3 regions of the Bacteroides clarus genome follow, and region 2 is predicted to be linked to each of the others. Evidence: riboswitches for the same ligand, from Rfam matches in the RefSeq annotation. Region 2 holds a riboswitch; each other region holds the start of a gene.
The links. Region 2 has a riboswitch for cobalamin ahead of I2F54_RS08990 (TonB-dependent receptor). Riboswitches for the same ligand answer to the same signal wherever they lie in the genome.
Positions count from the first base shown of each region.

Region 1 (10,528 bases), on a different contig from region 2:
GTGAACCCGCTGCGCAGGTCATAGAATCCGGGATGGTACAGCTCTACCATTCTTCGCAGACCGTGTCGCCCGTTTACGGGCAGGAGATTGGGTTGGAGCGGCGGACGCTTTATGATGAAGATGCGGATGCCCAGTTCCTGGGCTGCTTCCACCTTCTCGGAAAACCCGCCGGAAGCGCCGCTTTCTTTGATTACGATAGCATCGGGACGTATCTGCCGTATCAGCAGGCGTTCGTCTTCTCCGGCATGGTAGTAACGCAAATATTCTTCGGGGAATGCCTCGCTTCTCGCCAATTCGCGTGAACTCTCACGGTCGAGGATACGGAAATAGCAGCGGCAGCTTTCCTGCCAGAGCGCTTTCAGTTTGCCTATACTCTTTACTCCTGTCAGCGCCAGTAGTATGTAGACCTCTTCCTTCTTTATCTTTTGGACGGCGTCTTCAAAACTGTCGCACCATACGATACCGTCATGCTTTTCTATGCGGGGGTAAATGCGGTCGTAGAGGATGGCCGGAATCTGAAGCTTGTCGGATACGTCGTTGACGTTCCTGTGCAGCTCCTCGGCAAAAGGATGCGCGGCATCTATCAACAGTGAAATGTTCTCTTTACGGCAGAAAGATTCCATAGCGTCTTTATCCATGCCACCTTGCAGGCGGATGCCGTTATGCAGAGGAATGTCTTGTTCGTAACCCTTGGTTGAATAATAGAAGGGCTTTCCAGCTTCCTCAAGTGTTTGGACGGCTATGCGTCCTTCGGTTGTACCGCCTAATACTAATATCATTTTTTTATTTTCTAAATAAGTGTTTGAATTCGTGTGCATACAGTCGCGACAGTCCTTCGCGATTGCCGATAGCCTCGCCTACGACAATCATGGTTGTCAGGGTCAGGTTATTCTCTTTTACTATCCGTGCAAGGTCTTTCAGCTCTCCCCGGAAGATGCGTTCGTCCGGCCAGGTGAGGTGATAGCATACGGCTACGGGGGTTGTTTCCGGGTACTCTTGCAGAAGTTCCGCCTGTACCTGTTCCGCGATGCCTGCGCTGAGGAAGATGCACATGGTGCTTTGCGAGCGTGCCATGAGGTGCAGTTTCTCCCGTTCGGGCATAGGAGTCCGTCCTTCGCCGCGGGTCAGTATGATGCTCTGTACTTTCTCCGGAATGGTGAATTGCGACTTCAGAGCCGCCGCCGCTGCCTGGAAAGAAGATATGCCCGGCGTGATGTGATAGCTCATGCCGTATCGGTCGAAGTAGTTCATCTGTTCCTGTATCGCTCCGTAGATGCAGGGGTCGCCCGTATGCAGGCGCACGATGAACTTTCCTTTGTCGTAGAAATCTTTCATCAGCGCGAACTGTTCTTCCAAATCCATGGAAGCGGAGCTGCGCACCGTTGCGCCCGGTTTGGCGCAAAGCGTCAGCTCACGGGGCACGAGGCTGCCTGCATAGAGGATGAGGTCGGCCTTTTCCAGCATCTCCCGTCCCCGTACGGAGATAAGGTCGGGGTCACCGGGGCCTGCGCCTACAATCTCGATGTGTCCCCGGCGCAAGGCGCGGATATTTATAGCGGCGGCTACCGTATAGTTCCCGCCTTTACGTTTCGGCATTATCAGCTCACTGTTGCCGGAAGACAGCAACGCTGCCGCCTCGCTCACGCTGGGCGTACCCATGTGCTTCATCACGGTTTTGCTGGGATGCGGCACGTCTGTCGCCGCCAGCTCTTCGGCCGTGTAGAAACAGACGTCGTATTCCTTTTGGAGCGACTTCACCACCGGCTCGTCACGCTTGGCGTCAATCGTAGCGATGGATGCGATGGCCTGCCGGGGAATGCCGTATTCTTTCAGCCTGTCCAGAATCTCTTCCGTCACTTCCTTCACAGGCCCGGCCTGGCGGGCAAGTCCGATGCCGACGTGCACCATTCGCGGCACATAGCAGATAGACGGCGTACCCTCTATGTAATGCACCTGCGGCGAGACGCACAGCACCAGTTGGAAGCGGGATACCTCAATGTCTTTCAGACGATAGAACACCTCTACATGAGGGGGAAGATGCGCTTCCAGCCAGTCGGTACCCTTGTCGCGGACTTCCAGCAGCAGCGCGGTGGGCTTTCCGCTTACGAAGAGGCGGATAGGCTCGTTCATGCACGCCTTCATCTTCTCCTCGCGAGTTTGGGCGAGCTCCGCCAGCCGCAGGGCGGAAGCATCCACATTGAGTATCGGGAACCAGCCGAAACGCCCGGGCAGTTTGTCCAACGCCCACAGTCCGGTAAGGTCGCTTTGGGTGGTTATCACGGGCTCGGCTCCCAATGCGCCAGCTATCGCTGCGGTCAGTTCGTTGGCTCCGCCGATATGTCCGGACAGGACGGAGATGGCGTATCTGCCCGTACTGTCCACGCAGATTACGGCGGGGTCGGTGTACTTGTTCTTCACGCAGGGGGCGATGGAGCGTACGCAGATGCCCATGGCTCCGATGAAGATAAATGTGTCGTAACGGTTGAAGTTCTCGGCAGTGAAGCTGCCGGTCGATTCGATGTGCGTACATCCGTCTTCATGGCGCGGGGTGAAAATCTCCGCTTCGGGAAACTCCTTGAGCAACAGCCGCGCAGAAGCCAGTCCCGCTTCCGAGACGAGCATGATGGCCGTCTTCATGCGGGGAGCGTCCGCTTTCATAACAGGTATGTCTGTTTTCATAATGGATATATCTTGTCTTATTGTTTTATGAAAGCGTCGCTTTCATAATTTCGATGGGGTTATAATTATTCAGCGCGATGCGTACGGACGGATGCGGTATCAGGCCGGCGGCTTCGGCTCCTTCCGTGAACGCGTTTTTACTGTCTGCCGATACGGAGTTGAAGACGATACATCCGCCGGGCTGTAAGTTTTCCTTTATCTTCGCCAGCATTTCCGGCAGCCGTCCGCCGTGTCCGCCTATAAAGACGGCGTCGGGGCGGGGGAGAGCATCGGTCGCCGTTTGCAGGAAATCGCCTGTGATTGCCGTGATGCCCGGCGTACCGAAGCGGCGGCTGTTGATATTCATCAGTTCTTCGCCCTCGGCGCGTACCTCGAAGGAAACGACCGTGAGGTGGGGAAATTGCAGCCGGGCTTCGATGGATACCGACCCGGTGCAGAAACCGACATCCCAGAATACACGACGCCGGTTCAGCTCCAGCGCCTGTAAGGTAAGCAGGCGGACGGGCGCTTTGGTTATCATGCGGGCGCGTCCGTTCAAGTGCGCGAACCGTTCGTCGGGAATGCCGAAAGGACGGGCTTCTAAGGAAGCGGTGGCGCAAAGCAACAGGTTGTTGGGATGCTCGAAACCGCCTTGCGCCGCTTCCCGTAGCGTCATGTGGCGGATACGTTCTTTTTCGGGGTTGCCGAGATGCTCCCCTACATACATGGTGTAACGGTCATACCCGTATTCCAGCATGCGGGACGCGATAGCGGCGGGTGTATGTTCCCGGTCGGTAAGGATGCCTATCTTGGGAGCGCGCTCTATCAGGGCACGGTCGAACTCGTGCCAGGGACGTCCCGTCAGCGAAACGGTGCGCATATCGTCATAAGGCATTACGAGGCGGTGCGCCAATGTCTGGAGAGAGTTGAAAGAGGGGTAGAGCTTGATTTCGGCATCCGGCAATTTCCGTTTCACCGTATTGGCAAAGCCGAAAAACAGCGGGTCGCCCGAAGCGAAGACCACGATTTGCCTGTGGCCGGCATCCGTTTGCCCGCATTCGTCACCGCCGAACACCCTCTCATATCGCGCGAATACATTCTCCAACGGTACGGTAATGGAAATCCATTCCGCATCATCCGGTAGCAAGTTCCCGACAATCTCTTTATGCCGTACTCCCCCCGAAAAGACCTTCCCGCGCCGTATGTGTTCCAATACTTCCGGCGGAAAGAAAGGCGTCCGGTTATCGTCCGTTCCTATAATGATAAATTTCCGTTGCATAACCAATCGCTCACCACTAATCGTTAATCCTTAACCGTTGTTTCACACGTCCCGTCCCGGTCGCAGTTGCTCCGCGTCATTGTAGCACAAAATGGCGTTTACCAATGTCGCGGCGAGGTTGCTTCCGCCTTTGCGCCCTTCCACGATTATCTTCGGGATGGCGGTGAAAGGCTTTATCATGTGCTTGGACTCCTGTACGTGCACAAAGCCCACCGGAGCGGCGATAATCCCTGCCGGATGCGCTTTCCCTTTGCGTATAAGGTCGCAGAGTTCCATTAAGGCTGTCGGAGCGTTGCCGAATACAAAGAGGGCGTCGGGATGGTCTTCGACGGCGAGGCGTGTGCCGGCCTGTGTGCGGGTGATTCCTTTCTCCGTTGCCATCGCTGCGGTGCGAGGGTCGCCGAGGTAGCATTTCACCTCTATGCCCAAACGCTCCAAAGCCCCTTTGCGAATACCGCTGGCGGCCATTGTCACATCTGTGACGATAGTCCGTATACGCTTTCCGGTGATGCCTTGATATAATGTTTCCACTGCTTTGTCGTCTGTGTGCAGCAGCTTTTCCATTTCAAAGTCCGCGGTGGTATGGATGGCATGCAGCAACGCCCATTTATGGTCGAGAGGAATGTTCCCGTTCTTGAGCTCTTTCTCGATGGTGCGGAAACTCCGTATCATAATATCCTGTCCTTTGTTGGTCGGGAGTTGCCGAGGGTGGGTTTCCGCCTCTTCCCGGTAATATCCCCGCGGAGTAATCATCGCTCCGTTCCATTCGTACGACTGCGAATTGCCTATCAGTACAACGGTAAACATATCCGTCTCTTCGGGGTCGAACGCTTCCAGCGTCGTTATGTGCACTTCCTGTTCGGGACGTCCCGCCTGGCGCACATATCCTACGGGCGTCTGCGGTGAGCGCCCTTCCAGCAGGAACAGCTCTTTCAGCCGGTAAAGTTGCCAGTAGCGGCCATCGCTTTTGGGATTGTAGACGGCTGTCACGAAATCGGCTGCGGCAGCGGCAATGATGCGTTTCTCGATGCGTTCCCACGGTGTCATCAGGTCTGAGAGGGAGATAACGCAGAAGTCATGTCCCACAGGAGCTCCCAGCAGGGAAGCCGCTTTCTGAAACGCGCTGATACCCGGCAGGGAAACAATCTCTACGTCGCTGTTCCGTTCCCGCTTCATCTCATGCACAAGGGGCGTCATACCGTAAATCCCGGCATCGCCCGAACTGATGACGCACACCGTTTTTCCCTGTTCCGCCAGTTCAAAAGCCTGTTCGGCGCGGACGCGTTCCCGCTTCATCCCCGTATCGATACATTCCGTACCGGGACGTAAGTGTGGAGTGACAAAACGGAAGTAGTATTTATATCCCACTACTGCATCGGCTTCCTGCAAAGCGGTAATTACGGCGGGTGTTATGTCTTGCTCATTGCCCGGACCGATGCCGGCAATGATTATTTTGGATTGTTTCATTTGCTATCTGGCTTATCGCTTCTGTTCTTGCAGAGCATGGTAAGCGTTGCGCTTACAGTCTACAAAGATACATTCTATTTATCACATTAAGGCATGAAAATGCAACTTTCTCACTCGTTTTTTTCTCCTGCCGCATAGGCCGCTTTCTTTTCCATGATGCCCTGCATGCGGTGCTTCAGCCCGAAACGGATATGGTCTGCGAATATCTCCTGTATTTCAGGTATTTGCCCCAAACCTTCCATACGCACATGAACGGTATAGCCTTCTTTCTCAAGCATCTCCCGCCATTCTCCGGCAATATCGTTCTTGGCGTGGTCGCCGGCTACAAACATAAAAGGGACGAGCGTCACGCTCTTTGCCTGGGCCGCTTTCAGTTGCGCCAGCATGGTCTCAAAGGTGGGATAGCCTTCGATGGTCCCCACATGGAAGTTGCCGAATCCGGCCGCTTTCAGCATATAGTCCATTTGACTGTACGCAGCGGTACCGGGCGTATAAGTGCCGTGTCCCACCAATACGAAGTGTTCTTGGGACTTCTTCTTGGCGCCCTGCCGTACCGAAGCATCGAGGCGTCGTCCCAGAATACCGGCTACTTTTTCCGCGTCTTCCACCGAATAGAGCAGGGGAGTGCCTACGCGTATCTCCTTGAAGAAAGGCAGCACGCTTTCCACATCACGGCGGAGCGACTCCATTTCCACGCCGTCGATGATATTGGTGCTTTGCACGATAATGTGCGTATAGCCCTCTCCACGCAGTTGGAGCAGCGCGTCCAGCGGGGTGGGTTTGTCGACGCCGCGCGCCTTGAGGCGGCGTATGATGATACGCGAAGTGTAGGCTTCGCGAAATTCCAGGTCGGGAAAAGCCTTGCGCGCCTGGGCATTGACGGCGTCAATCGTCTGCGCGCGCGTATCGTCGTGCGTCGTGCCGAAGTGTACCATAAGCAACGCGGCCTTTTCGCCGGGTTTCATACTTGCGAGCATATCGCTCGACACGAAGTTTCCCCCTTCGTGCGCGGCGCAGAAGAGAGAAACGGCAAGGAGCAGGGAGAGAAGAGAGGTTTTCATAAACGAAAGTGATTGCTGTTTTATAAAAATGGTTACTGTTTTATTTCTTGAATCGTACCGACAGGCTCACATACACCGAGCGTCCCGGGTTGAGCGTGGAGAAGTTGTTGTTCCAGGGGCGGTCGTCTGTCTTGTCGAAGATGTTTTCGATGCCTATGCCCGGTTCCAGAATCACGGATTGCAGGTTGAAGGTATGGCGGGTGTTCAAATCCCATTGCTGGAATTTGGGAGCATAACCGTACGTTTGCGAGTAGCGTTCGCCTTGCAGGTGTCCGTGCACGTTTACGTTCAGGCGGTAGAAGCTCCAGGCGTGTTCCCACTGGCCGTTGATGTTCCCCATGTGCCTGACGCTTTTGTCTATGGGCGACACTTCGTAGCTGCCGTCGGCTTGCAACTGCTTGGCTTCGGTGTCCATGTACGTGTATCCGCCGCCTGCCCTGAAGCCCGCGCCCAGGTTCAGGCTGGCGTTCAGGCTGATGCCTTTGGTCTTAGCTTTGTCCACGTTGTCGCGCTGGCGTATCTCGTCGAAGGTGGCGTGCTTGTCGTCCAGTCCCATGTCGTGTATTTCCTGGTCGGAGAGGGTGCGGTAGTTTATCATGTCGCGGATGTCGTTGATGAACCCGGTGACGGACACGGAGAGCCGGCGGTAGTTGTACTCCGCATTCAGCGAGTAGAAGTTGTTCTTTTCCGGTTTCAAACCGACGTTGCCCGTGGTGTAGCGGTTGCTGGTCTTGGACTCGTCGGTGGCGTAGAGTTGCGACAGGGTAGGCGTACGGAAGCCTGCCGCATAGGCGGCGCGCAGGTTCAGTCCGCCGAGCTTGTACATCAGCGATACGTTGGGAGTGGCATAATTCTTGAAGTTCTCGTTGTAGATGTAGCGTATGCCCAGTACGGCTTGCAGGTTCAGGGGCAGTTTTATTTCATCCTGCGCATAGAAAGCGAGGGTGTACATGTGGCGGGAGTCGATGTTGTCCGATTCGCTCTCAAGCCCCTCGTTTACGTATTCCACTCCGGCGGACAGCTTGTTGCGGCTGCCCAGGCGGAAGATACCTTTGATGTTTCCGTTGTAGTAGCGCACTTGCTTGCGGGTTACTTGGTCGCCCGGCAGATAGCTGCCCGATTTCTTGAAGTACATATAGTCCGACGAGAAATTGTCCGAGTAGAATTCCGCGTCGATGTAGGCCGAACGGTTTATCATGTACTTCATGCCGGCGCCATAGGTATAGGTCTCGTGTCTCAGGTTGTAGGTATAGGCGTCTTTCTGCACGAACTGGCCTTTGCTTTTGGCATAGTAGGTGGCATCCTGCGGACGGCGGGTTTTATTATCATAATAAGTACCGCGCGCGTAGAACGACAGTTTATCTGTGGCATTGAACACGAAACGCTGGTTTACGGTGTTGGAGTAGAAACCTACGGAAGTAGGACGTCCGGTTTCGTAGCCGTTCTCGTCGATGTTGTTGTTCTGCCAGCTTCCTGCCTGACGGCGCTGGTAGGAAGTGTAAGAGGAGAACTTGCCCGCATTGACATCGGCATTGACGCTTTCCGTCAGGCGTCCTTCGCCGGAGTAGTGGGTGTAGCTGGATACGTTTACGGTGTTCCGGGCATCGTCCGTGATGATGTTGATAACGCCGCCTATGGCATCGCTTCCGTACAGGGCGGATGCTGCGCCGTTCAGTATCTCGATGCGCTTGATGTTGGCCACGTTGATGCGCGTGTAGCGGTCTTCGCCTGCCAGACGCTTGCCGTTTTCCAGTATCAGTATGTAGTCCTCGTTGATGCCGTTCAGGCTCATGGTAGTGCCCATGCCGTTGGTGTAGGAAGATATGTTGGGCGTCAGTTTCACCAGCGCTTCTTCCAGCGTGGATACGTTGGCGCCGCCTATTTCTTTGGCCGTGATTACGGAGACGGGAACGGGGCTGTCCGTCATGCGGCGGTGCGTACCGGTTCCGGTCACTACCACCTGGCTGAGGTTGCTGTAACTCTCTTCCAGCTTTACGAGGATGTCAGTCTCCTGTCCGTCCGTAGTGTATTTCCCGGGGGTGAAGCCGATGTAGGAGAAGCGCAGCGTGTGCTGTCCGCCGGGCAGGTTGTCGATGGTAAATTCTCCTCTTCCGTTGGTGGTGCATCCCGTCAGACTGTTGTCTACGCGGATATTTACCCCTACGAGGGGCTCGTTGGTGCCGGCACTCACCACTTTTCCGCTCAATGCGGTCTGGGCATGGAGCAGGAGTGTCAGGCAGCACAGCATGGCTGCCAATAAACATTTGGTTCTCATTTATTGAAAAATGTAAGATTAATACTTGTCTTCCTGACCCCGGGAAGGCGTTGACTGTGTAATCGCCAAGGCAGGTTTCCTGACTCAGCCCTGCGGAAAACCACACCTTCCCGTCCCCCGGACTGCGATGCGCCCGAACCGGCGCTTGCTATCGGCAGCCGTCTGTAAGACAGTGGCATCGTTTTGAAGAATGTTTTCCGTATGCTCCGTTGCCGCGGTAAGCGGACGGGGCAAAGTGGCTTTACAGTAGCGGGCACTGTTCCGGCTTCGCACCGGATTCCCTTTTATACAACTCGTTGGAACAACGGGTGTATCACCTAAGCGGTGACAAAGATAGGGGTTTATTTTTAATTGATGAAGGAAAGGGCGGGATAATGCAATCGGTCTTACGGGATGATTCGCTTTGTCTCGGGGGATGAATGTTTTCATCTCGTGAGACGGTTGGTTTGGTCTCATGGGATGAATATTTTTAGCTTGTAAGACGGATGAGAAAGGGGGTGCTGTCGGTTATTTTTACTTGATGGGCTCTTAAGGAAAGGGTCGTTTTTAGGCTCATTTCCTTATTGCCCCTATTTAGCCGCCTATTTTTAAGGTATTTATTTGATTTATAGATGATTGTGAAAAATAGGATGCTTGGGCAATATTAATCGTCATTGTGAATCGGAATCTTATTTTGTAAAATAAAAAAGAAGAGTGTTGCCTGGTTGATGTGTCCATTCGGCACAGATGATTTTTAGGGTTTCCGGATGGTTTGCAAATGAGAGGAGCTGCTTGTGAAAGAGGGTTGTGCTTATCTTGTCTTTTTATAGAAAAATGTTGTCATTCGGCGTTGGGATGATTTGTTTTATGGCGGCCAAAGAGGGTCATATAGGAAACGACCCTTGGAATGAACCTGAAAAAGTTTGGATATTCTTTAAAATTTTGATTTAATGGTTTGATTATTAATATAATAAGCGGGCATCTCTCCCGAAATGAGAAATACCCGCTTTTTCTCTCTGCCTCTGCCTTTTTTCTCCTTTTCTTCCTTATTGAATTAAGAAAATATTTGTCGTTTTCCGGCAGTGGGACAAAGATGTTCTTTCTTAGCCGGACATCTGTCGGTAAAAGGAAGAACGTTATGCTTCCGGTTGATACCCTTCACCGTTTTCCCAAGCGTCGGTATCCCATTGCTCTTTCAGGTGGTTCACCCAGATTGCACGTATTTCGGGATAGCTGCCCAAAGCTTTGATACCGCAACCGTCTTTGATACCGTGGTCGGCATCGGCCTGGCCTACGGGGTGGGCTTCAAACGCTCTGTCTACCTTGAAACCTGCTTTTTCCAGACGTTCGCGCCAACTGTATTCGTTGGTGTTGAGTTCCACTTCGTCCGAGCCTTTGTTTTCGGCTATCGCTTCGATACCCCAAAGGTCATTGTGGGCGTGGTCGCCGGCGATGGACATGAAAGGAGCGAGGTAAACGGTTACGTCTGCGGGTTGCAGGTTATTGTCTTTGCAATACTTCATCACTTGTGAGTAGATGCAGCCGGGATAGCTGCTTATCATTTGGTCGGGAGAGGCTACCGGTATGCGGTCTGCGGCTTTCTCTTCCTCTTCTTTCGGCCAGAAAAGCATTTCGCCGTAGTCTACGGTACCTACGAAGATATTCTTGTTCGCGGCGAGGGCTTGCAAGGCGGTTTGGGTTTCGGAGTACTTGATGTTGGCATTGTAGTTCACATCGGGGTTACCGTGTCCCATCAGGAGAACGATGTTCTTCTTGTCGGCCAGTTTGTCCTTGTAATGAGTGTAAAGA
Region 1 is NZ_JADNLF010000009.1:74,395-84,922, reverse strand. Features, by position in the region: gene cbiD (cobalt-precorrin-5B (C(1))-methyltransferase CbiD) at 1-779, opposite strand, end outside; gene cobM (precorrin-4 C(11)-methyltransferase) at 784-2,637, opposite strand; gene cbiE (precorrin-6y C5,15-methyltransferase (decarboxylating) subunit CbiE) at 2,705-3,937, opposite strand; gene cobJ (precorrin-3B C(17)-methyltransferase) at 3,980-5,404, opposite strand; gene I2F54_RS11140 (sirohydrochlorin cobaltochelatase) at 5,515-6,465, opposite strand; gene I2F54_RS11135 (TonB-dependent receptor) at 6,506-8,740, opposite strand; cobalamin riboswitch at 8,793-9,076, opposite strand; gene I2F54_RS11130 (sirohydrochlorin cobaltochelatase) at 9,856-10,528, opposite strand, start outside.
Region 1: another riboswitch for cobalamin. It lies ahead of I2F54_RS11135 (TonB-dependent receptor); the one in region 2 lies ahead of I2F54_RS08990 (TonB-dependent receptor).

Region 2 (10,528 bases):
CCCACCGCTATCACACGCATTTCCTCGTTGTTAGCCATCAGAGCCTTTACAAGTGCGTGTTCTTCGGTTCCCATATCCTGAGCCTCGTCTATGACCAGCACTGTCTTGCCGATTTTATTTGGTTCTACTTCTCCTTGGTATATCATCTCGGCAGCTTTTGCAACGACATTTTTGGATTCTTCAAGATTTCCTATCCGTCCCAGAAGGTCGAAACAATAGGAATGGAATGTTTTTATTTCGACAAAATGGGCGGCGTTGCCTATCAACTCCATGAGCCTTTGTTTGAATTCCGTTGCGGCTGCTCTTGAAAACGTCAGCATCAGAAGCTGTTCGTGTTTTACATCCTCAAGTAGCAGAAGCGAGGCCAGTTTGTGGACCAATACCCGTGTTTTTCCACTACCGGGACCGGCTGCCACCACAATGCAACGTGAGTCCTTATCGGAAATAATTTCCATCTGCCGTTTGGATAATTGCCCAAACAATTGATTGTATTTCTGTGGCGTTAAGTTGCGCTGTATCTCGCTTACTCTGTCTCCTTTGAAGTATTTTGTGACAAACTTCTTGTAGTCCATTTGGAAATAGTCTTGAACATATTGCAAGGCCGCATGGTAATTTCTCACCATCAGATTGGCATATTCGCCTACAATATGCACTTGCTGGATTTTCAACTTGTAGAATTCGTTGAGCATCCGGTAGTCGTCTTGCTTATATCGCGATTTGTTGTCCTTTATTCTTTGGATATTCATGGCATTATAAAGTACCAAGAAACCACCTTCAAGTTTTAGCGCGCCAATTTTGGACAAGTACAGAAGCGCTTCTTCCACGTCTTCCAGCTGAATGTCGTCAAGTCCTCCGAATAGGGATTGAGAACTTGATTTTATCCGGTCTAAAAGTTCTACTACGGAGAACTGAATAGCTTTGCCCGGTACATTTTCCTTTTCTGCATCTGAAGCTGATTTGTATAGCCATTCCACGGTAAAACGGCTTATTTCCAATCGTTTCTCAAAGCGCCTGATGGTAGATTCCAAGTCTGCTTGGCGCCTTATTTCCATATTATGGGCCGCATCCTCTTTCTTACGTATATATCCCTTGACGGTAAGGAAATAGAGCAGCGTCCGAATGTCTTTTTCTTTGGATGTATTGATTCCGTCGTTCATGGCATTTTCATTCAGTTGCTTGCATGAGATTCGTAAAGACTCATCGGGAATATGTTTGAGGATGTATTGTTCGAGTTTTGCAAAGCGTTCGAGAAGCATTTGCGACTTTCGTTCCGAATCACCTGCATCCTGCAAATAGGCGGATATATCTTTGCTGTCTGCCAATATGCCTTCCTGCCGCATGCGTTCCACTACAGATATAACCTCTCTTTTACTTAGTCCCAATATATCTGCCAGATAGTCGATTCGTGATTCCGCTTCCGCATCCTGTGCTTTGGCGATGTACTTTTGAGATATCAACGACTTGATGATGCGGACTGCTTTTTCTATTTCGTCACTGCCAAAAAGTAGTGAGGCTGATATGCGTTGTCTTGCTTCGTCCATATCCTTCACTGTGATTCCCGTGGCATATACATGAGGTACATTGTTTCCTCTTACCAGATATCCGCTTTGTTCCAAAGCCGCTAATGCTGTTCGTACGCGGGTTTCGATGTCGGATACCGAATCATCCCATCCCGCTTGCCGGGCGATTTCCAATGCGGAACAGTTGACTTTCATGCGTTGTCTGGTAAGGTTTTTGACGGCTTTCCATACCTGTTGTATTTCACTGATGCTTAGTTTTGTTTGGTTTAACAATATAAAATGCTTGTCCAAATCATTGTCGCTATAAAGCACATAACAACGTGCGCTGAGGCCTGGGTCACGCCCTGCTCTACCTGCTTCCTGAACATAATTCTCCAGTGAATCGGAAATGTCATAATGTACCACAAGGCCGACATCTTTTTTATCGACTCCCATGCCGAATGCGGATGTAGCCACAATGATGTGTACCTGATCGTTCATGAAAGCGTCTTGGTTGGCTATTTTTTCATCAGCTTCCATTTTGCCATTGAAAGGGAGTGCCTTATAACCGTCGCGAGTCAATTTGGCCGCCAGCTCTTTGGTTCGTTTGGTGTGTGATACATAAACAATTGTCGGGCAATCGGATTCAGCTACGAGTTCTCTTAACTTTAAGTATTTATCATTGTCGCTTTCTAAATGTATGACGGAATAATGTAGATTTGTTCTTGAAGCCGTTGATGCGAATAACTCCAAATCCAAATTCAAGGTTTGTTTGAAATAGTCGCAGATGTCTTGTATTACTTTCTGCTTTGCTGTGGCCGTAAAGCAGGATACGGGTATCGGACTCTTGCATTGTTTCTTTTGCTGGTATTGCCGGATGAATTTGCCGATGTAAAGGTAGTCAACTCTGAAATCCTGCCCCCATGAAGAGAAACAATGCGCTTCGTCTATCACAAACCTTACGACGTGCCGGGCTATCAATATTTTCTCAATCGTTTTTGAACGAAGCATTTCGGGGGATATATACAGCAGTGAGGCTTCTCCGTCTTGCACTCTTTGTATGGACAGTGACCTTGTGATGGGGTCTAACATTCCATTTATGGTTACGGCGTCCGTGATACCTCTGTCGGCAAGATTGTCTACCTGGTCTTTCATTAAAGATTGCAGAGGAGAGATAACAACCGTGAGCCCGTGCATGGCGTGTCCTGCCATGAGTGCCGGTAATTGGAAGGTAAGTGATTTGCCGCCACCGGTAGGAAATATCGCCAGTAACGATTTACCCTTCACCGCTGCCTGGGCTGCTTGTTCTTGCAGCGGCTCGCCTTCGTATGTTCGGAAACGTTCATATCCGAAAAAGACTTTTAGATTATGGAGCACATCCAATTGCGTATGGCAGTAGTCGCAACCTTCCCGGCAATTGGTGTGGCGTAGGAGTTTTACAATAAATTCCACTTCCGGATAATTGTAAAGTACCCATCCGGGGGTGATGGAACGGTAATCCGTAGTATCAATCAGAGCCAATGCGTATGCCAATCCGCATGGGTATTGTTTGATGAGCATGTCAAGGTCGGCATGTTGGCAAATCTTTCCTGTATAAAGTTCTTTGATGAGTTCGGATATTCCTTCATGGGTATACTCCGCACTTACCATGCTGAGAAATCCGGTAAATTCTTTCTTGTCTTTCAGTAGCGATGCGAATAATATACGCTTTTCCTTTGGCAATGAATTCCAGCGTGCTATTTCATCCAGTAATAAATCTTTTGCTTTCTTACAATCATTCACCGGATTGTTCATCTGTTCGCTAATCAACTTGTCATCTTTCACAAGCTTATGGTAAGGGTGTTCCGGGAATAACAAAGGCGAAATATAAAGTGTATCGACTAAAATCCAGCGGCATGTCTTATCCGTGAACAGATATTTGGCGTCATGGTGAATGATATTGTGGCCACAGATATAGTCTATGTCGTTTAAGAAAATAAATAGCTCCTCTTTTGACGTTTTGTGGAATGTCGTGTCATCATGTTTGAGTGCTCCTATATCATGGATTTTATGATCTTTCAAACCTACTTCAACATCTACTATGGCATAATTTTGGATACTACATGGTACAGAGGTAGTTTTATTGCCGATGATATTATTCCTATCCTCGGTTTTCTTGCTTCCTATGAGCTTGCTCCATATTGACATATGTTCAATATAATAAATAGTTCTATAACTTGAATTGGTTATGTATCTGCATCGAACTTTTTTTCATTTATCTTTTCTTCAATACACTGTTCACCACCCTGATGGAAGACACGAGCTTGTTAGTGGAAGTGAATACATCTACATTCCACACATGAGATGAGCGTCCTTTATGTACGATGGTTGCCACAGCTCGCACGGTATCTCCTTCATGTGCGGAAGATATATGGTTTCCGCTGACTTGCATACCTACGACTATCTCATCGGGTTGGCAAGTTATCATGGAGCCGAGCCCGGCGACGGTTTCGGCAAGTGCGAGGGTTGCGCCGCCGTGTAGAATACCAAAAGGCTGGCGGGTACGGTGGTCTACGGGCATGGTTGCTTCTATGCGATCTTCCGAGGCGTAAGTGTATTGGATACCTAAATTGCCCATTAATGCATGATGTGCCCGTGCGTTTAACAGGTCAAGAGGAATTTCAGCGGCATGAACTTCGGCTAAAATCATTTTTTCGACGGCTTGGGCAACGCCGTCTTCTTCATTGGAAGCCGTTACGTAGTCGGCGCAAACTTTTACGGAATCTTGTGAATGCCCCATGGCTATGCCTAAACCGGCAATCTGGAGCATATTGACATCGCATACGCCGTCTCCGATAGCGATTACTTCTTCACGAGTTATGTCCAGATGCGACAATAAAGCGCCTAAGGTATTGGCTTTATCGATTCCGCAAGGTACGACTTCCAAAAAATAAGGTTCCGAACGAAAGACATCCAAAGTTCCGTCCAGACGTTTTTTCCAATGTTCTTCCAGTCCGGCCAGTGCTTCTTCATCATCGCTGACCAACATGCATTTGCATGGTGCGAAGTCTACAGCCGTGGAGAATTCTTCCTCCTTAATAACTTTCAGATTATTCAATTCGGCTTCGGCGCGGATATGTTCATTGTCGGGACTGTCTGTCAGGATAGTGTCATCATGATAAGTGAATATGGCGAAGCCATTCTTGCGCGCCTTCTTTTCCAGATAAGGCAGCATTTCCGGGTTGATTCGCCTCTCGAACAGGATTTCTCCGTTTTGAGCATTGATAATCTGACAACCGTTATAGGAAACAATAAAGCCCCCATAATGCCCCAGCTCAAGAGTTTTGGCCAGTGGCATGAGGCCATAAGTCGGTCTGCCGGAAGCCAATGCGATACGTACTCCCATTTGCTGCGCTTTGAGTAAAGATGCAAGAGTGCGTTTGCTGATTTCTTTTGCGTCGTTGAGAAGCGTTCCGTCCACGTCAAGAACTAATAATTTATATTTCATGGCGACTCGATTTTGGTTATGCTAACAAAGTTAATAAAATGACGGTTAAAACGAACGGATTTAATTTATTTTGACGAAACTTATTGTAACAGTTTCTGCAGGCGGAATTCCTTAGGAGAGATACCGGTATTCTTCTTAAAAAAACGACTCAGATAAGACTGATCGGCAAAGTGCAACTGTTCCGCAATTTCGGTAACGGATAGTTGCGGCTCATTTAAAAGAACTTTGGCTTCTGCTATCAGCTGCTCGTCTATCAGTTGCTTGGGAGTTTTTCCATTCATGTATTGAGTAGTGATTTCGTATAGATAGCGAGAAGTAATGCACAGTTGCTCTGTATAAAACGGAACCTGATGTTCGCAGGTGCTGTGCTCACGTATCAGTTGCATGAATTGGTGGCAAAGCATCTGTTTTCTGCTGTATTGCTTGTTGGCGGCCAGCTTCTCCGGAATAGTGTTGAACAGCCACATTAATAAGCTTTGCAGGAAATTAAATTCTTGTTGTTTTCTGAACTGGAGCGTATTGTCTTTGAAAAGCATTTGCGCTATATCCATCCATAATACTATTTCCCGCCATGTTTTCTGGCTTCTCTCATCTGCCGTGTGATGATAGTGCGGGTGTTCATGGGTATAGTTGAAATAGGGTGTGTCAATTGGTAATATGGCTTTTAAGAAAAGATCTTTGGGGAATAGGAGCATGCGTACGTTAAAATCTGCTGAGGCTTGTATTACCTGGATAAGGCTTCCTGTAAGAAAAATCAGTTCGGTCTGTTCATTAAAGGTATATTGTTGTACTCCTGTGGAGATGATACTTTGCCCCTGTGTACAGATTAAGTATATACCGCATTTAAAACGGTATGGACGCTGTTTCAGATACGATAAATCGGTTTCCTCATATCTGATGCTGGAAGTATCGGGTGATAACGGTTCGTACATGTGAATATAGTTCTTTTTTACGCAACAAATGTAGCTATATTCTATGATAATATCGTATATTGTTCCTAAAATGAAACGTTTTGTACAAGATAAGCCATAGCTTATCTTGTAAATATGGGGTAATTTTGCCGCCGATTTATAAAAGAGGAATAGGTAATGACAGGTAAACAAAATTCAAAAGGTTTTATATTGGTATTTCTGGGAATGTTGAGCGCTTTTGGCCCGTTTGTCATGGATATGTACCTGCCTACTTTACCGGCAATGTCGGATTTCTTCCAAACCACATCTTCAAGAGTGCAGTTGGGGCTTACTACAAGTATGGTAGGCTTAGCGACAGGCCAGCTGATTTTTGGTCCGTTAAGTGATAAGTATGGCCGTCGTTCTCCTTTATTGATAGCTATGGCCTTGTTCCTGATTTCTACCGTCGGCTGTATTTTTTCTCAAAATATATCACAATTCGTCGCGTTACGTTTTGTACAGGGAATTGCCGGAGCCGGAGGAGTTGTGATATCCCGGTCTATTGCCGCCGATAAATATTCTGCTCACGAACTTGCGGGGATGCTTGCCACTATCGGCGCTATTAATGGGATCGCTACGGTGGTTGCTCCGATAGGTGGCGGGGTACTGGCTGACTTTGGCGGCTGGCATGGTATCTTCTGGTTCTTATTTATATTAGGCGTTCTTTTGATTATCGGAAGTATGCGTTTTAGAGAGTCTTTGCCGGGCGGACAGAGGCAGAATATAAGGTGGGGAGATATGTATCGCCGTTTTGGTATTGTCTTGCATAACCGTCAGTACGTACGTTACATATTGCAGTATGGCTTTACGATGGGAGTTTTGTTTACCAATATAGCTTCCGCTCCTTTCATCATGCAGCAATATTATGGTCTTTCACCGATGTTGTTCAGTTTCTGTTTCGGGGTTAATGCCGTTGCCATGGTGATATCTTCCGCTTTGGCTGTTCGTTTCTCTACAATGGAACGGGCTTTACATGTAGGTAATCATGGCATGTTATTTATTTCTATATTACTTTCTGTGGCATTTTTCCTGGATTGTAATTTTTGGATTTACGAGATACTGATTTTCTGCCTGCTTGCGATGGTAGGGATGACTTTTACGGCTTCCAACACTTTGGCGATGGATTGTGAACGTAAAAACGCCGGAGTGGCTTCCGCTCTTTTGGGTGCGATAGGATTTGCTTTTGGCGGGATTGTATCGCCTTTGGTAGGTATGGGAGATATCAGAATGTCTACCGGCTTTTTATTCTTTATGGGGTCGTTATGTTCTTGCGTATGTGCTTGTTTTTCTTTCCACCGGTTGCCTTTCCACAAGAAGGCTCTGAATTTCGCTCCTTATAGAATAATAAATGTTTTTTTGCAGAAACTGTTATAAGGGGCTGAGTAATATTTATATTATATTCTTATCTTTGCCCGCGTTTTGTTCCGGTTCCCTATTCGGGAAACGGATGAAAAGGGAATCGGGTGTAAATCCCGAACAGTCCCGCTGCTGTGAGTTTCGCGTTGAATGTATCATTCTTTAGCCACTGTTTTAATTAAAATGGGAAGGCGATACATTAGAAATAAGTCAGAAGACCTGCAAAACAAAGTCAAAAAATTGTCCGTTCGAGGAAAGCGGACAGTGTACGTCGTTTAAAGATAATCTTTACTCTTTTATGATGTGGAGAATGAAGGTGCGGTTTGCCTGTATCGGTTTCTTTTGTATGGGCGGTGCTCTGCTTTCGGCACAAGAGGTGGCGAAAAAGGATACGATTACAGGAAAAGTGCACCAAATTGAAAAGGTGACTGTTACAGCACGGCGAATGCCTAATAAAGTAACTTCGGCTGTACCTATACAAACATTGTCGCAACAAGATATAAGCCGTCTCGGCATACAGAATATGGCAGATGCCGTACGTCGTTTTGCAGGTGCCAATGTAAAAGATTATGGTGGTATCGGCGGGTTGAAGACTGTTTCTGTGCGCAATATAGGGGCGGCGCATACGGCTGTCAGTTATGATGGGGTTGTTGTGAGTAATTCTCAGGCAGGGCAAATTGATATAGGGCGTTTTTCGCTTGATAATGTCTCAACCCTTTCTTTAGCAATAGGACAAACAGAAAATATGTTGCAATCAGCCCGTTTATATGCATCGGCAGGTGTATTGAGCATTGAGACTGAGAAACCGCATTTTGATGAAGGGCGCAGTGCTGCTTTCCAAGCTAGGATAAGTAGTGGATCGTTTGGGTATGTTACCCCCACGTTGCGTTGGTGGCAAAAAATAGGTAACCGTACGCGTTTGGCTTTGAATGCTAATTATATGCGTGCCGATGGAAATTATCCTTTTACTTTGGTCAATGGAAAGTATGTGACAGAAGAAAAGCGTAATAATTCAGATATTTATTCTTGGCAAGGAGAAGCAACGCTATATCACACTTTTAAAGATGGTGGTGAGGTGGACGTAAAAGGATATTATTTCAATTCCCGCCGTGGGCTTCCGGGGGCGGTAACTCTTTATAACCCGATTTCCGACGAAACGCTTTGGGATGAGAATACCTTTGTACAGGCGCGTTATAAAAAACACTTCTCTTCGAAATGGAGTTTGCAGGCACAGGCAAAGTATAACTATGGCTGGAATAGGTATGAGGATGAAGGGAAGGAATATGCGGACGGATATTATCAGGCTGTACATAGGCAGGATGAATATTATTTATCTGCAACGGCTCTATACCGTCCATTTAAGACTTTATCCTTGTCTTTGGCACAAGATGGGGCTGTAAATACATTACGTAGTAATCTGAAAGACTGCCCGTTTCCTACCCGGTATGCATCATTGACAGCTTTCAATATCCGTTACCAATACGGAAGAATCACCGCTTCCGGTTCATTGGTACATACTTTTATCACTGAAAAAGTGGAGGTTGGGAATGCTCCTGAGAATTTCCGTCGTTTGGCTCCTTCGGCTTCCGTGAGTATACAGCCTTGGATGGAAAAAACTTTTTTTCTGCGTTTTATGTACAAAAGCACTTTTCGTACACCTACTTTTAACGACTTGTATTATTATAGATTGGGCAATCGAAGTTTACGTCCGGAGAAGGCGAATGAATATAATGTAGGGATTACGTGGAGCAGTTCATCTCTGTCTTTTTTAGACTATATTTCTGTGACATTTGATGCCTATTACAATGATGTGACTGATAAAATTGTAGCTTTTCCCACTACTTATGCGTGGCGTATGGCAAACTATGGGACTGTCCGTGCTACAGGAGTAGACGCTACTTTGGCGATATCAGCGCCGTTAGCTAAAAATATAGATTTGATTATATCCGGCGGATATACTTTGCAGAAAGCAATTGACCTTACAGATTCGGATGCCAAAAATTATAAGGAACAGTTGCCTTATACTCCGAAGCATAGCGGCAATGTATCTGCGAGGTTTGAAATGCCTTGGTTTAGCATAGGTTACTCCGTCGTAGGTGTAAGTAAACGTTATTGCTTGTCACAAAATATTCCTGAAAATGAGATAGCTGGTTATATGGAACATACGGCCAGTATCTCTAAAGAGTGTGCTTTTAAAAAGTGTAAATTACAGCTTCAAGCAGAAATCATCAATCTGACTGATGAACAGTATGATGTGATAAAATATTATCCTATGCCGGGGCGTTCGTGGAGAGTGACAGGAACGTTTAAATTTTAAAATTAATTTAATTAATAAAGTGTTATGAAAGTAAGAAGTTTATTATTGAGTGTGCTGTGTATGTTGGCACTGAGTGTTTCATTTTCATCTTGCAGTGATGATGATGGGCAAAGTTGGGACGATAGCGGTTCAAAGATTGAATTACCTTATGTCCGTGCTTATTTCTTGAATGAAGGAACTATGGGACAGAATAATGCCGGTATAGCATTTTATGCTCCGAATAAAGACAACGATGTTATCGGTGATATTTATAAAGCACAGAACAAGGCTTCATTGGGAGATACCGGTCAGGATATGATAGAGTATGAAGATTACATCTATGTTTCTGTTTATGGTTCTAATTATTTGGCCAAACTGAATGCAGCATGTGTGGAGCAGGCTCGTGTTTCTTTTGTAGGTGATGCAGATTTGTCTGCCGGTATTCGTTATATTGCAGCTCATGACGGCTATATTTATGCGTCTTTCTATGGCGGTGTGGTTGCCAAAATCAATGCCAATACATTGAAAGTAGAAAAGAAGCTAACAGGATATGGTGATAATTTGGAAGGGGTTGCCATCTGTAATGATATGCTTTATGTAGCCAATGCTTATAAGATTGAAGGTGGAAACTATATTTATCATACGGAAGTTTTAGTTTTTGACTTGAATGCATTCTCTTTTAAAGAGACTTTGACGGTAGCCTCAAACCCTAATAATTTGACGGAAGATAATGACAAGGTATTTCTTATTTCTTGGGATTATAGCGCTGAAAGCCGGGTATTGCAGATGATAGATTCAAAAAATAATAATAAGGTGACTAATTTGGGATATGCCACTCACGTGGCCGTTGAAAACGATAAATTGTATTGTGTGGACTCTAGAGTGGATTACAGCAATTGGCCGGAAACTGCGGCAGTCAATACGTTTTATACTTATGATG
Region 2 is NZ_JADNLF010000006.1:212,059-222,586, forward strand. Features, by position in the region: gene I2F54_RS08970 (RecQ family ATP-dependent DNA helicase) at 1-3,686, opposite strand, end outside; gene I2F54_RS08975 (Cof-type HAD-IIB family hydrolase) at 3,754-4,986, opposite strand; gene I2F54_RS08980 (helix-turn-helix domain-containing protein) at 5,067-5,918, opposite strand; gene I2F54_RS08985 (multidrug effflux MFS transporter) at 6,075-7,310, shown strand; cobalamin riboswitch at 7,339-7,533, shown strand; gene I2F54_RS08990 (TonB-dependent receptor) at 7,591-9,609, shown strand; gene I2F54_RS08995 (YncE family protein) at 9,634-10,528, shown strand, end outside.

Region 3 (10,528 bases), on a different contig from region 2:
CGCGCTATCTCCGCCGAAGACCCCCGGTCGCGATCGTACCCGTCGAACATCCCCATCATCCCTTCCACAATGCAGGCGTCCGCAGAAGCGGCGCGGCGCGCATAAAGCTCGCGCACATGTTCACCGGAAGCCATAAACGTGTCCAGATTAACGGACGCGCGTCCGCATACAGCCGTATGGTACTTGGTATCGATATAATCCGGTCCGCATTTAAAAGGCTGTACCGCCAACCCTTTTTGCGTCAGCAGAGCCATCAGGCCGCGGCTTACGGTAGTCTTTCCACTACCCGATGTAGGGGCTGCTATGAGAAATTGAGGAATGTGGCGCATGTCGCTTGAATTTAAATATAAGGTATAAAGTATAAGCAGGCTCTCCGTTACAGACTGACTTACGGATTTTATTCGGCAAAGGTAAAAATATCTCCGACAAAAACCTTATCTTAGCTGCCAAATATAAAAAAACCGCTATGATAACCGAAGAACTTAAAAAACTCTACATCGCGCATACCGGGCACGAACCCGAAGCCATCGACGAACTTCCCTCTTCCGGCTCCAACCGCCGTTATTTCCGCCTCACAGGCACGCCTACACTGATAGGCGTCAGCGGCGAATCCGTCGAGGAAAACCGTGCCTTTCTCTATATGGCAGAGCATTTCCGCCAAAAGGGCTTACCCGTACCCCAAGTATTTATCCGTTCCGAAGACGACGTGTACTACCTTCAGGAAGATTTGGGAGACACTCTCCTGTTCAATGCCATCGAGAAAGGGCGCAAGACGAGCGTATTCGGAGAAGAGGAGAAGCAATTGCTGCGTAAAACCATCCGCCTGCTGCCCGCCGTACAGTTTGCCGGAGCCGACGGCATGGACTTCTCCTATTGCTATCCGCAGGCGGAGTTCAACAGCCGCAGTATCCTGTGGGACTTGAACTACTTTAAATACTGTTTCCTCAAGGCAACCGGCATGGATTTCCAGGAAGACCGTCTGGAAGATGATTTCCAGAAGATGGCGGACGTACTCCTTCGCAGCAGTTCCGCCACTTTCATGTATCGCGACTTCCAGAGCCGCAACGTAATGATTAAGGACGGCAAACCCTGGCTTATCGACTTCCAAGGCGGACGCAAAGGCCCTGTCTACTATGACGTGGCTTCGTTCCTGTGGCAAGCCAAAGCCAACTATCCCGACAGTCTGCGCCAAGAGCTCCTGAAAGAGTACATCGAAGCCTTGCGCAAATACCAGCCGGTGGATGAGAACTACTTCTATGCCCAGCTCCGTCATTTCGTACTGTTCCGCACCATGCAGGTGTTAGGCGCCTACGGTTTCCGCGGTTACTTCGAGAAGAAGCCCCACTTCATCCAAAGCGTGCCTTTCGCCATTGAAAACCTGCGCCAGCTGTTGCAAGAACCTTACCCCGAATATCCGTATCTCTGCAAAGTGCTGCACGAACTGACCGAGCTGAAACAATTCACCGACGACCTGCAAAAACGCCGTCTGGTGGTAAAAGTCACCAGCTTTGCCTATAAAAAAGGCATCCCCGAAGATTCTTCCGGCAATGGCGGCGGCTTCGTATTCGACTGTCGCGCCGTGAACAACCCCGGTAAATACGAACGTTACAAGCCTTTCACCGGCCTCGACGAACCCGTTATCCGCTTTCTTGAAGAGGACGGAGAAATCGCCGTCTTCCTCGAGCACGTATACGCCCTGGTGGATGCATCCGTAAAACGGTATATGGAACGCGGTTTCACCAGCCTGTCCGTATGTTTCGGCTGTACAGGCGGTCAGCACCGTTCCGTATATTCGGCACAGCATCTTGCCGAGCACCTGAACAAGAAATTCGGCGTGCAAGTGAACCTGATGCATAGAGAACAGAACATAGAACAAAGCTTTAGCGCAAAAAAGTAAACAGTGAAAGCAATGATATTCGCTGCCGGACTGGGTACCCGCCTTCGTCCGCTGACAGACCACACCCCGAAAGCGCTCGTCTCCGTAGCCGGAAAGCCGATGTTGGAACGGGTGATTCTACGACTGAAAGAGGCCGGATTCAATGACATTACGGTCAACATCCACCACTTCGGAGAACAGATTATCGGGTTTCTCCGCGCCAATAACAATTTCGGCGTCACTATCCACATCAGTGATGAGCGGGATATGCTGCTCGACACCGGTGGCGGGATAAAGAAAGCCCGTCCTTTTCTGGACGGCGACGAGCCGTTCTTAGTACACAACGCCGACATCCTTTCCGATATAAATCTCGCAGAGTTTTACAGGCATCACCGGGAGAGCGATGCGGAAGCTACACTGCTCGTCAGCCGGCGGCAGACATCCCGTTACCTGTTACTGGATGACGCCAACCGTCTGCATGGCTGGATTAATAAATCCACAGGCGAAACCAAGCCCGAGGGGTTCTCTTTCCGGGAAGACCGATACAAGGAAATGGCTTTCGGCGGTATTCACGTCATATCCCCTTCCCTTTTCCGCTATATGGAAAGGGGACAATGGAAAGAAAAGTTCTCCATTATCCCCTTCTACCTGTCTGTCTGCGAAACAGCCCGTATACAGGGCTATCCGCTTCAAGACCGCCATTGGTTCGACATCGGCAAACCGGAAACACTGGCTAAAGCCGAAGCGTACTATTCGTCAGACCGGCAAGCGTCCCCTTCTTTTTAAGCCAATGCCAATATCAGAAGTTGTGCGGTCAGCACCCGTAGGAACATAGCCAGCGGATAAACCGTAGCATATCCCACGGCGGGCGCATCGCACGAAGTCAGTTCCGAAGAATAAGCCAGTGCCGGCGGATTGGTATTCGTTCCTGAAAGTACGCCTATCAGTGTATAGTAGTTCAGTTTCCAGGCATAGCGTCCTATCAGTCCGCCCACCAGCAACGGAACTATCGTTATAATCGCGCCGTATGCTATCCACACATAGCCGCCCTCGTGGATAATGGTATCTACGAAGCCTTTACCCGCTCCCAATCCCACACATGCAAGGAAGAGGGAGATACCTATTTCACGTATCATCAGATTGGCGCTCATGGTGGTATACGTTATCAGTTTATACTGGGGGCCGAAACGGCTGATAAGTATGGATACAATCAGCGGACCGCCTGCAAGCCCCAGCTTGACCGGTTGCGGAATGCCCGGAAACATGAAAGGCAGACTTCCCAAAATACATCCCAACGCTATGCCCAGGAAGATGGGAATCAGGTTCGGATGGTTCAAACGTTTCAAGGAGTTGCCCAGTACCTTTTCCGTATGGCTTACAGCCAGTTCGCTACCCACAATCGTTACCCGGTCGCCCATTTGCAACTGCAGGTGAGGAGTTGCCACCAAATCCACTCCCGAACGGTTGATACGGGTGATGCTTGCACCGAAGTTATTACGGATTTTCAGCTGCGCCAGCGATTTCCCATTCAGTTCCGGCTTGGTAATCAAGATACGGCGGGAAATCAGTTTCTTGTCCTGCTCCCACTCCGCGCTGATCTGCCTGCCGAAAAAGGCGATGATGGCTTCCATATCTTTCGGGTTGGAGATGAACAGAATTTGGTCTTGCAGATGCAATACCGTATCGGCATTCACCAATTCCACCTCGTTTTCCGAATCACGGTGACGGATACGCGAGATGACAAACGCACGGTTCAACAACGGTTTTATCTCCTTTATCGTCTTGCCGTCCACCGCCTCGTTTCGTATCTCCACGGAAACGGGGCGTACGGTCAGCTCCTGCAGATGCCCCAGCCCCTGTTCGGCTTCCGCCTCTTCTTTCCGGGTATTGATATGGAGCAGATATTTCAACGCCAGCAAAGCCAGAATACATCCGATAACACCCAAAGGATACGCCACCGCATAGCCCAATGCTATCTCCGGCGCGTCAATCCCGTTCAAATCGCTGTTGGCCTGCTGCGCAGCGCCCAGTCCCGGAGTGTTGGTCACCGCTCCCGACAAGATGCCGACCATTGTAGTAATAGGTATTCCCGTTATGAAATGAAGCGCCACCGTAATCAGGACACTGATAAACACAACCAGTACCGCCAGCACGTTCAGCGTAAATCCCCCTTTCTTAAAGGCGGAGAAAAAGCCGGGCCCCACCTGCAGACCGATAGAATAAACAAACAGAATCAATCCGAACTCTTTCAGGAAGTGGAGTAAGTGTTCATCCAGATTCAGGTCGAAATGACCGAATACGATACCTACGAACAATATCCAGGTAACGCCCAGCGATATTCCGGCAACCTTTATCTTGCCAAGCATAATGCCGAACGCGATGACAAGCGACAAAATAAGTACGGAGTGCGCCACCCCGCCACCCCACAGATTGGGGTATCCCTCAAAGAGATTTCTTAATAATTCCATAGTTTCAACGTATAATAACAGGGTAATCGGTAATCAAGTAAAAAAAGTACCCCCACAGAAATCACTTCTCCGGGGATACAAGTTTTCACACATTAAAAATAACTATTTATAAAGGCATATTGCCGTGTTTCTTCGGCGGATTGCTCTGGTTCTTGTTATGAGCCATTTCCAATGCCTGTACCAGCTTATAGCGGGTGTTGCGGGGCATGATTATCTCATCGATGAAGCCTCGTTCGGCAGCACGGTAAGGATTGGAGAACTTCTCCTCGTATTCCTTGATAATCTCTTCCTTCTCTTCGGGAGAGGACTTTCTGTACAAGATATTCACGGCTCCTTCCGCGCCCATTACGGCAATCTCGGCCTGCGGATAGGCAAGATTCACGTCAGAGCCGGTAGGCTTGCTGGACATTACGATGTACGCGCCGCCATAAGCCTTGCGGGTTATCAGCGTTATCTTGGGCACGGTAGCCTCTGCATAGGCATAGACAATCTTGGCTCCATGACGGATGATGCCGTTGTGCTCCTGTACCGTGCCGGGCAAGAATCCCGGAACGTCCTCAAACGTTATCAGCGGAATATTGAAACAGTCGCAGAAACGTATAAAGCGGGCCGCCTTGTCCGAAGCGTCGATGTCGAGCACGCCTGCCAGATAAGCCGGCTGGTTGGCTACAATACCCACCGAACGTCCGTTCAGCCGTCCGAAGCCCACCACCACGTTCTTGGCGAAGTGAGGCATCACCTCAAAGAAATACTGGTTATCCAGTACCGGTTCGATAATGTCCTTGATGTCATAAGGCATATTCGGGTCTTCCGGTATGATGGTCTGCAACGCTTCCGTCTGGCGATGAATATCATCCGTACAAGCTGCGAACGGAGCGTCTTCCATATTGTTGGACGGCAGGAAACTCAGCAGTTCACGGATGCTCATCAGCGTCTCCTCTTCCGTATTGCACATAAAGTGGGTGACGCCGCTCTTGCTGCTATGCGTATAGGCGCCGCCCAGTTCTTCCTTGTCCACTTCCTCGTGCGTAACGGTCTTTACCACGTCCGGACCCGTGATGAACATATGGCTCTGCTCCTTCACCATGAAGATAAAGTCCGTCAGTGCCGGCGAATAGCATGCGCCACCCGCACAAGGGCCCAGGATAGCCGAAATCTGCGGGATTACTCCCGAAGCTATCGTATTCTGATAAAAGATGGAAGCATATCCCGCCAGGCTGTTCACGCCCTCTTGTATGCGTGCGCCGCCGGAATCATTCAGGGCGATGACGGGAGCGCCGTTTTTCAATGCCAACTGCTGCACTTTTACAATCTTGGCCGCATTCGTCTCGCTCAGCGAACCGCCATGCGCCGTAAAGTCGTAGGCGTATACAAACACCTGACGTCCGTCAATCTTTCCGTAACCGGTCACCATGCCGTCGCCCGCTATCTGTTTCTTCTCCATGCCGAAGTTCGTGCAACGGTGGGTAACGAACTTATCCAATTCATTGAAAGTGCCCTTGTCCAGCAGCATGTCGATGCGTTCGCGCGCCGTCATGCGCCCGGAGGCGTGTTGCTTCTCTATCTTGTCTACTCCGCCACCCAGCGAGGCGCGTTTATCCAGTTCCTCAAAACGCGCGTATATTTCTTCTCTATTCATGATTATTCTTCTTTAATAAGTTCCAATTCTACCAATACCTGATTCGCGTTTACCGGCTCGCCTTCGTTCACCAATATGTTTTTCACGACGCAGTCCGCATTAACCTTGTAATTGCTCTGCATCTTCATGGCTTCCAGCACTACGGCAATGTCTCCGGCCGCCAGGCGGTCGCCCGCCTTCACGGGAATGCTCACTACCTTACCCGGCATCGGGGCGATAATCTTGTCACCCTGTTTCTCGTCCGCCCCTTTCTTCATGTGCAGATACTTGGCTTGCGTATCCACGATATCCACATGATACGAACGGTAGAACATACTCACGTCATAGCTCTTTCCGCCTTCTCCACGCACCAGTCCCGCGTTGAACGAGTTCCCGTCGTGCAGAATGGAGCAGCTTCCGTTTTCCGCCATTACGATATCCACTTCGTACGGCTTCCCGTCGATGGTGAGCTGTACCTTATTTCCCTCTTTACTGACCAGCGTAACGTCCGCCACACGGTCTCCGATATGTATTTCCATAAACAATTTCCTTTAAATTCTCAGCACACCCTTCTGCAATCCGAACTCGCGCCAGCGGCTGATAGGACGGCCGTCGGGCAACTGTGTCGAAGCGTTCTCTTCCAGGTTCACCAGATAATCCATATAAGCCGCAATCATGGCGACGTTCTCTATCTCTTCGTTGCTGCCGTTGGAGCGTACCAGCATGCGCGCGTTCTTCTCGATGAACAGCGTGTTGTACTCGCCCTTCACAAAATCGGGCACGTGCATGATACGTTTCAGATAGGCAAGGTTGGTTTTCAGTCCGGTTATCTTATACTCGTACAGCACACGGCGCATACGCTCGATGGCGTATTGGCGGGTGGTGGCCCATACGATGAGCTTACCTATCATCGGGTCGTAGTAGACGGGGATTTCGTATCCCTCGTACACGTTACTGTCAATGCGCACGCCGATACCGTTCGGTTCGGTCAGTTGCCTGATGATACCCGGCGAAGGCATGAAGTTGTTCTCCGTATCTTCGGCGCAGATACGGCACTCTATGGCATGACCGCGCTGGAAGATGTCTTCCTGGCGGAGATGCAGCGGCTGGTTGTCGGCTACAAAAATCTGCTCTTTCACCAAGTCCACGCCCACCACTTCTTCCGTGATGGGATGCTCCACCTGCAAACGCGTATTCATTTCGAGGAAGTAGAAGTTCCTGTTCTTGTCCACCAGAAATTCGATGGTACCCGCACCCGAATAGTTTACGGCCTTGGCGGCGGCAACCGCCTTCTCTCCCATCTCCTTGCGCAGCTCTGGCGTCAGGAACGGTGACGGGCTTTCTTCCACAATCTTCTGGTTGCGGCGTTGCACCGAACACTCGCGGTCGAACAGATGAATCACATTGCCGTGGTTATCACCCAAAATCTGGAACTCTATGTGATGCGGTTCTTCCACAAACTTCTCCAGATACACCGTGTCGTCGCCGAATGAGGACATCGACTCCGAACGCGCCGTATTATACGCTTCCACCACTTCTTCTTCCTTGTGAATAAGGCGCATGCCTTTGCCGCCACCGCCCATAGACGCTTTCAGCATCACCGGATAACCGATTTCGTTACAGATGCGTACGGCCTCTTCGGCACTTTGCAAAGGCTGTTCCGTACCCGGCACTACGGGTACGCCGGCCGCAATCATCCGCTTGCGGGCGGCTATCTTGTCGCCCATGGCTTCCATGGTTTCCGCCGAAGGGCCGATGAAGATAATGCCTTCTTCCTTGCAACGGCGGGCAAACTCCGAATTCTCCGACAAGAAGCCGTAGCCCGGATGAATAGCATCCGCACCGCAATGCTTCGCCACTCCGATTACTTTCTCTATGTTCAGATAACTCTCTTTGGCCGCGGCCGCTCCTATCGGATAGGCTTCGTCGGCGTACGCTACATGATGCGAAGTACGGTCGGCTTCGGAAAATATAGCCACGGTCAGTATTCCCATTTCCTTGCAGGAGCGCATCACGCGCAGGGCAATCTCACCTCTGTTCGCTATCAATACTTTCTTTATCATTTTCTCTTGATTTATTTATATAAGGAATATTTCCGGCCGCCAATTGCGTCAGACAAGCATGACACAAGCAATCCGGATAGGTTTCTTTCAAATAAGCGTGTTGCTCCGGGCTCAGCCGGACGGACGCGCAATGACACTGTAATATATCATTGTGCATGCACTCGAATGTTGCACCACAACGCGGACATACCTTTTGCATAGGCATCTCTTTTTTTATAGTTAAACGTTAACTTGGGCTTCGTACTGCTTTCCTATCCCACGAGAAAAGACAGACTTTAATGAATGGCAGGTCTTCTGACTGACTCCTTATCTTGATGCCTTCCCGATATATAAACGCATATCAGTGGCAAAGGTTCTTATCAAGACTTCGTTTGACGGAGCTTCACAGCAGCGGGACTGTCCGGGATTTACACCCGGTTCCCTTTTAATCCGAACGGCAGATACGTCCGTCCGGAACCGATTCGGGGGGCAAAGATAAAGAAAAACTAAAATAATTAGGAATAAAAGACAAAATAATGTATAAAAGTCTTTATCTTTGCTCCCGGAATTGGCAATCGGGAAGGCATATCCGCCTGCCGATGTAAGGGAATCCGGTGCAAAACCGGAGCTGTACCTGCAGCTGTAATCCTCAGTAAAAGACGCTTGTATCCGCAAAAGCCACTGTCGCAGCAATGCGATGGGAAGGCAATACAAGCAGAGGAGAGCCAGAATACCTACCAGTTTCCGTAACTTGAGCACTGAGCTTCCAGGATTAGAAGCGATGTCCCCCATACTGATACGATAGGATTCCTATTTTACTCTTTCGGGCCATTATCCCTTTCGCACACAGAAGCGACGTGCCGTTTTATTTTATTCAACGTAAAAATCGGTAGACGATGAAGCACAAGTATTGGCTTGAAGCGGTACTGCTGTGCGGTGTGATGCAATCAGCCACAGCGCAAAGTATCCTTAAAAACAAAGATGAGAAAGAACTCTCGTTACTGCTCAACGAAGTAGTGGTAACAGGTACGGGAACCGAACACTACCTGAAAGACGCCCCCGTGCAGACAGAAGTGCTCACAGGAAAAGCATTGGAGCAATACCAGGCGCGCAGCATCGACGACCTTCTCAGCGGTCTCAGCCCTTCCCTCACCTTCCATGACGGCGATATGGGCAGTCACATTCAGCTCAACGGACTGAACAACGACTATATCCTCATCATGATAAACGGCAAACGCATGAACGGGGACATCGGCGGACAGAACGACCTCAACCAACTGAATCCCGCCAACATAGAGCGCATCGAGATTGTGAAAGGCGCCGCCTCTTCGCTCTACGGCAGCGATGCCATCGCCGGAGTCATCAATATCATCACCAAGCAGAGCAGGGAGAAGATGGAACTCACCAATACCACTCGTGTGGGCGAGCATGGCGACGTACGGCAGAGCACCAGTTTCGGCTTCAGCTACGGCAAACTGAAATCGGTGACCGGCATCAACTTCCGCCATACCGACGGCTGGCGCAATACGGACATGCAATGGGACCAGAACCAACTGAAGTCCGGCTCTACCATGCTTACCGTCAACCGTTCCAGCAACTACACCCTCTCCGAGAATCTGGAGTGGCAGGTAAACAAGAGACTGAACCTCACCGCCGAAGGAACGTACTACGAACGCTGGGTGATGCGTACGCACGGCCCGTGGAAGTACCTGCCCAACGACTTCTACTACCGCAACTACACCTTTGCCGCCGGAAGCAGGTACAAGCTGAACGGGCGCAACTACCTCACCGCCGACCTCTCATACGGCCGCTACGGTTACTTCTACGACTATAAGCTGAAAGACATCACCGACTACTTCAAAGACGGCGACCGCATCACCTACTACCCCGGCCAGCGCATCAAACAGAGCATACAGCAACAAGTGCTGGCGCAGGTGAAAGGCATCTTCTACTTCGGCGACCGGCACATCCTCAATACCGGTATAGAGTACCAGTACAACCGCCTGGAATCGCCCCACCACATAGCGGGCGACCTCGCTTCCGTCTATACGCTCGCCGCCTACGCGCAGGAAGAATGGACTGCCACGGACAGCTTTATACTGACCGCCGGCGTGCGCGGCACGCAGCACAAGGAAACCGGACTGAACCTCAGCCCCAAAGTATCCGCGCTCTACAAGGCCGGCGACTTCAACCTGCGCGCTTCCTACGCCATGGGCTTCAAAGCGCCTACCATCAAAGAGCTCTACTACGAATACACAGGCAGCATCGGCGGCGGCTCTCTCACCGCCTATCATGGCAATACCGGCCTCAAGGCGCAAACCTCACAATACGCTTCCGTCAGCGTGGAATACGTGGGGAGCAAGTTCCAGGCGAGCCTGACAGGTTACGCCAACTTCATCCGCAACATGATAGAGCTGGTAGAGATAAAAGTCACCCCCGAAGAGAAACTCCTCGAGATAGAGAAAAGCAAGAGATACACCAACCTCACGAAAGCCCGCATCTACGGAATGGACTTCACCTTCAA
Region 3 is NZ_JADNLF010000009.1:62,833-73,360, forward strand. Features, by position in the region: gene I2F54_RS11085 (cobyrinate a,c-diamide synthase) at 1-329, opposite strand, end outside; gene I2F54_RS11090 (RapZ C-terminal domain-containing protein) at 467-1,897, shown strand; gene I2F54_RS11095 (sugar phosphate nucleotidyltransferase) at 1,901-2,662, shown strand; gene I2F54_RS11100 (putative transporter) at 2,659-4,344, opposite strand; gene I2F54_RS11105 (acyl-CoA carboxylase subunit beta) at 4,451-5,983, opposite strand; gene I2F54_RS11110 (acyl-CoA carboxylase biotin carboxyl carrier protein subunit) at 5,986-6,501, opposite strand; gene accC (acetyl-CoA carboxylase biotin carboxylase subunit) at 6,514-8,025, opposite strand; gene I2F54_RS11120 (cysteine-rich CWC family protein) at 7,991-8,230, opposite strand; cobalamin riboswitch at 8,293-8,502, opposite strand; cobalamin riboswitch at 8,557-8,760, shown strand; gene I2F54_RS11125 (TonB-dependent receptor plug domain-containing protein) at 8,901-10,528, shown strand, end outside.
Region 3: another riboswitch for cobalamin. It lies ahead of I2F54_RS11120 (cysteine-rich CWC family protein); the one in region 2 lies ahead of I2F54_RS08990 (TonB-dependent receptor).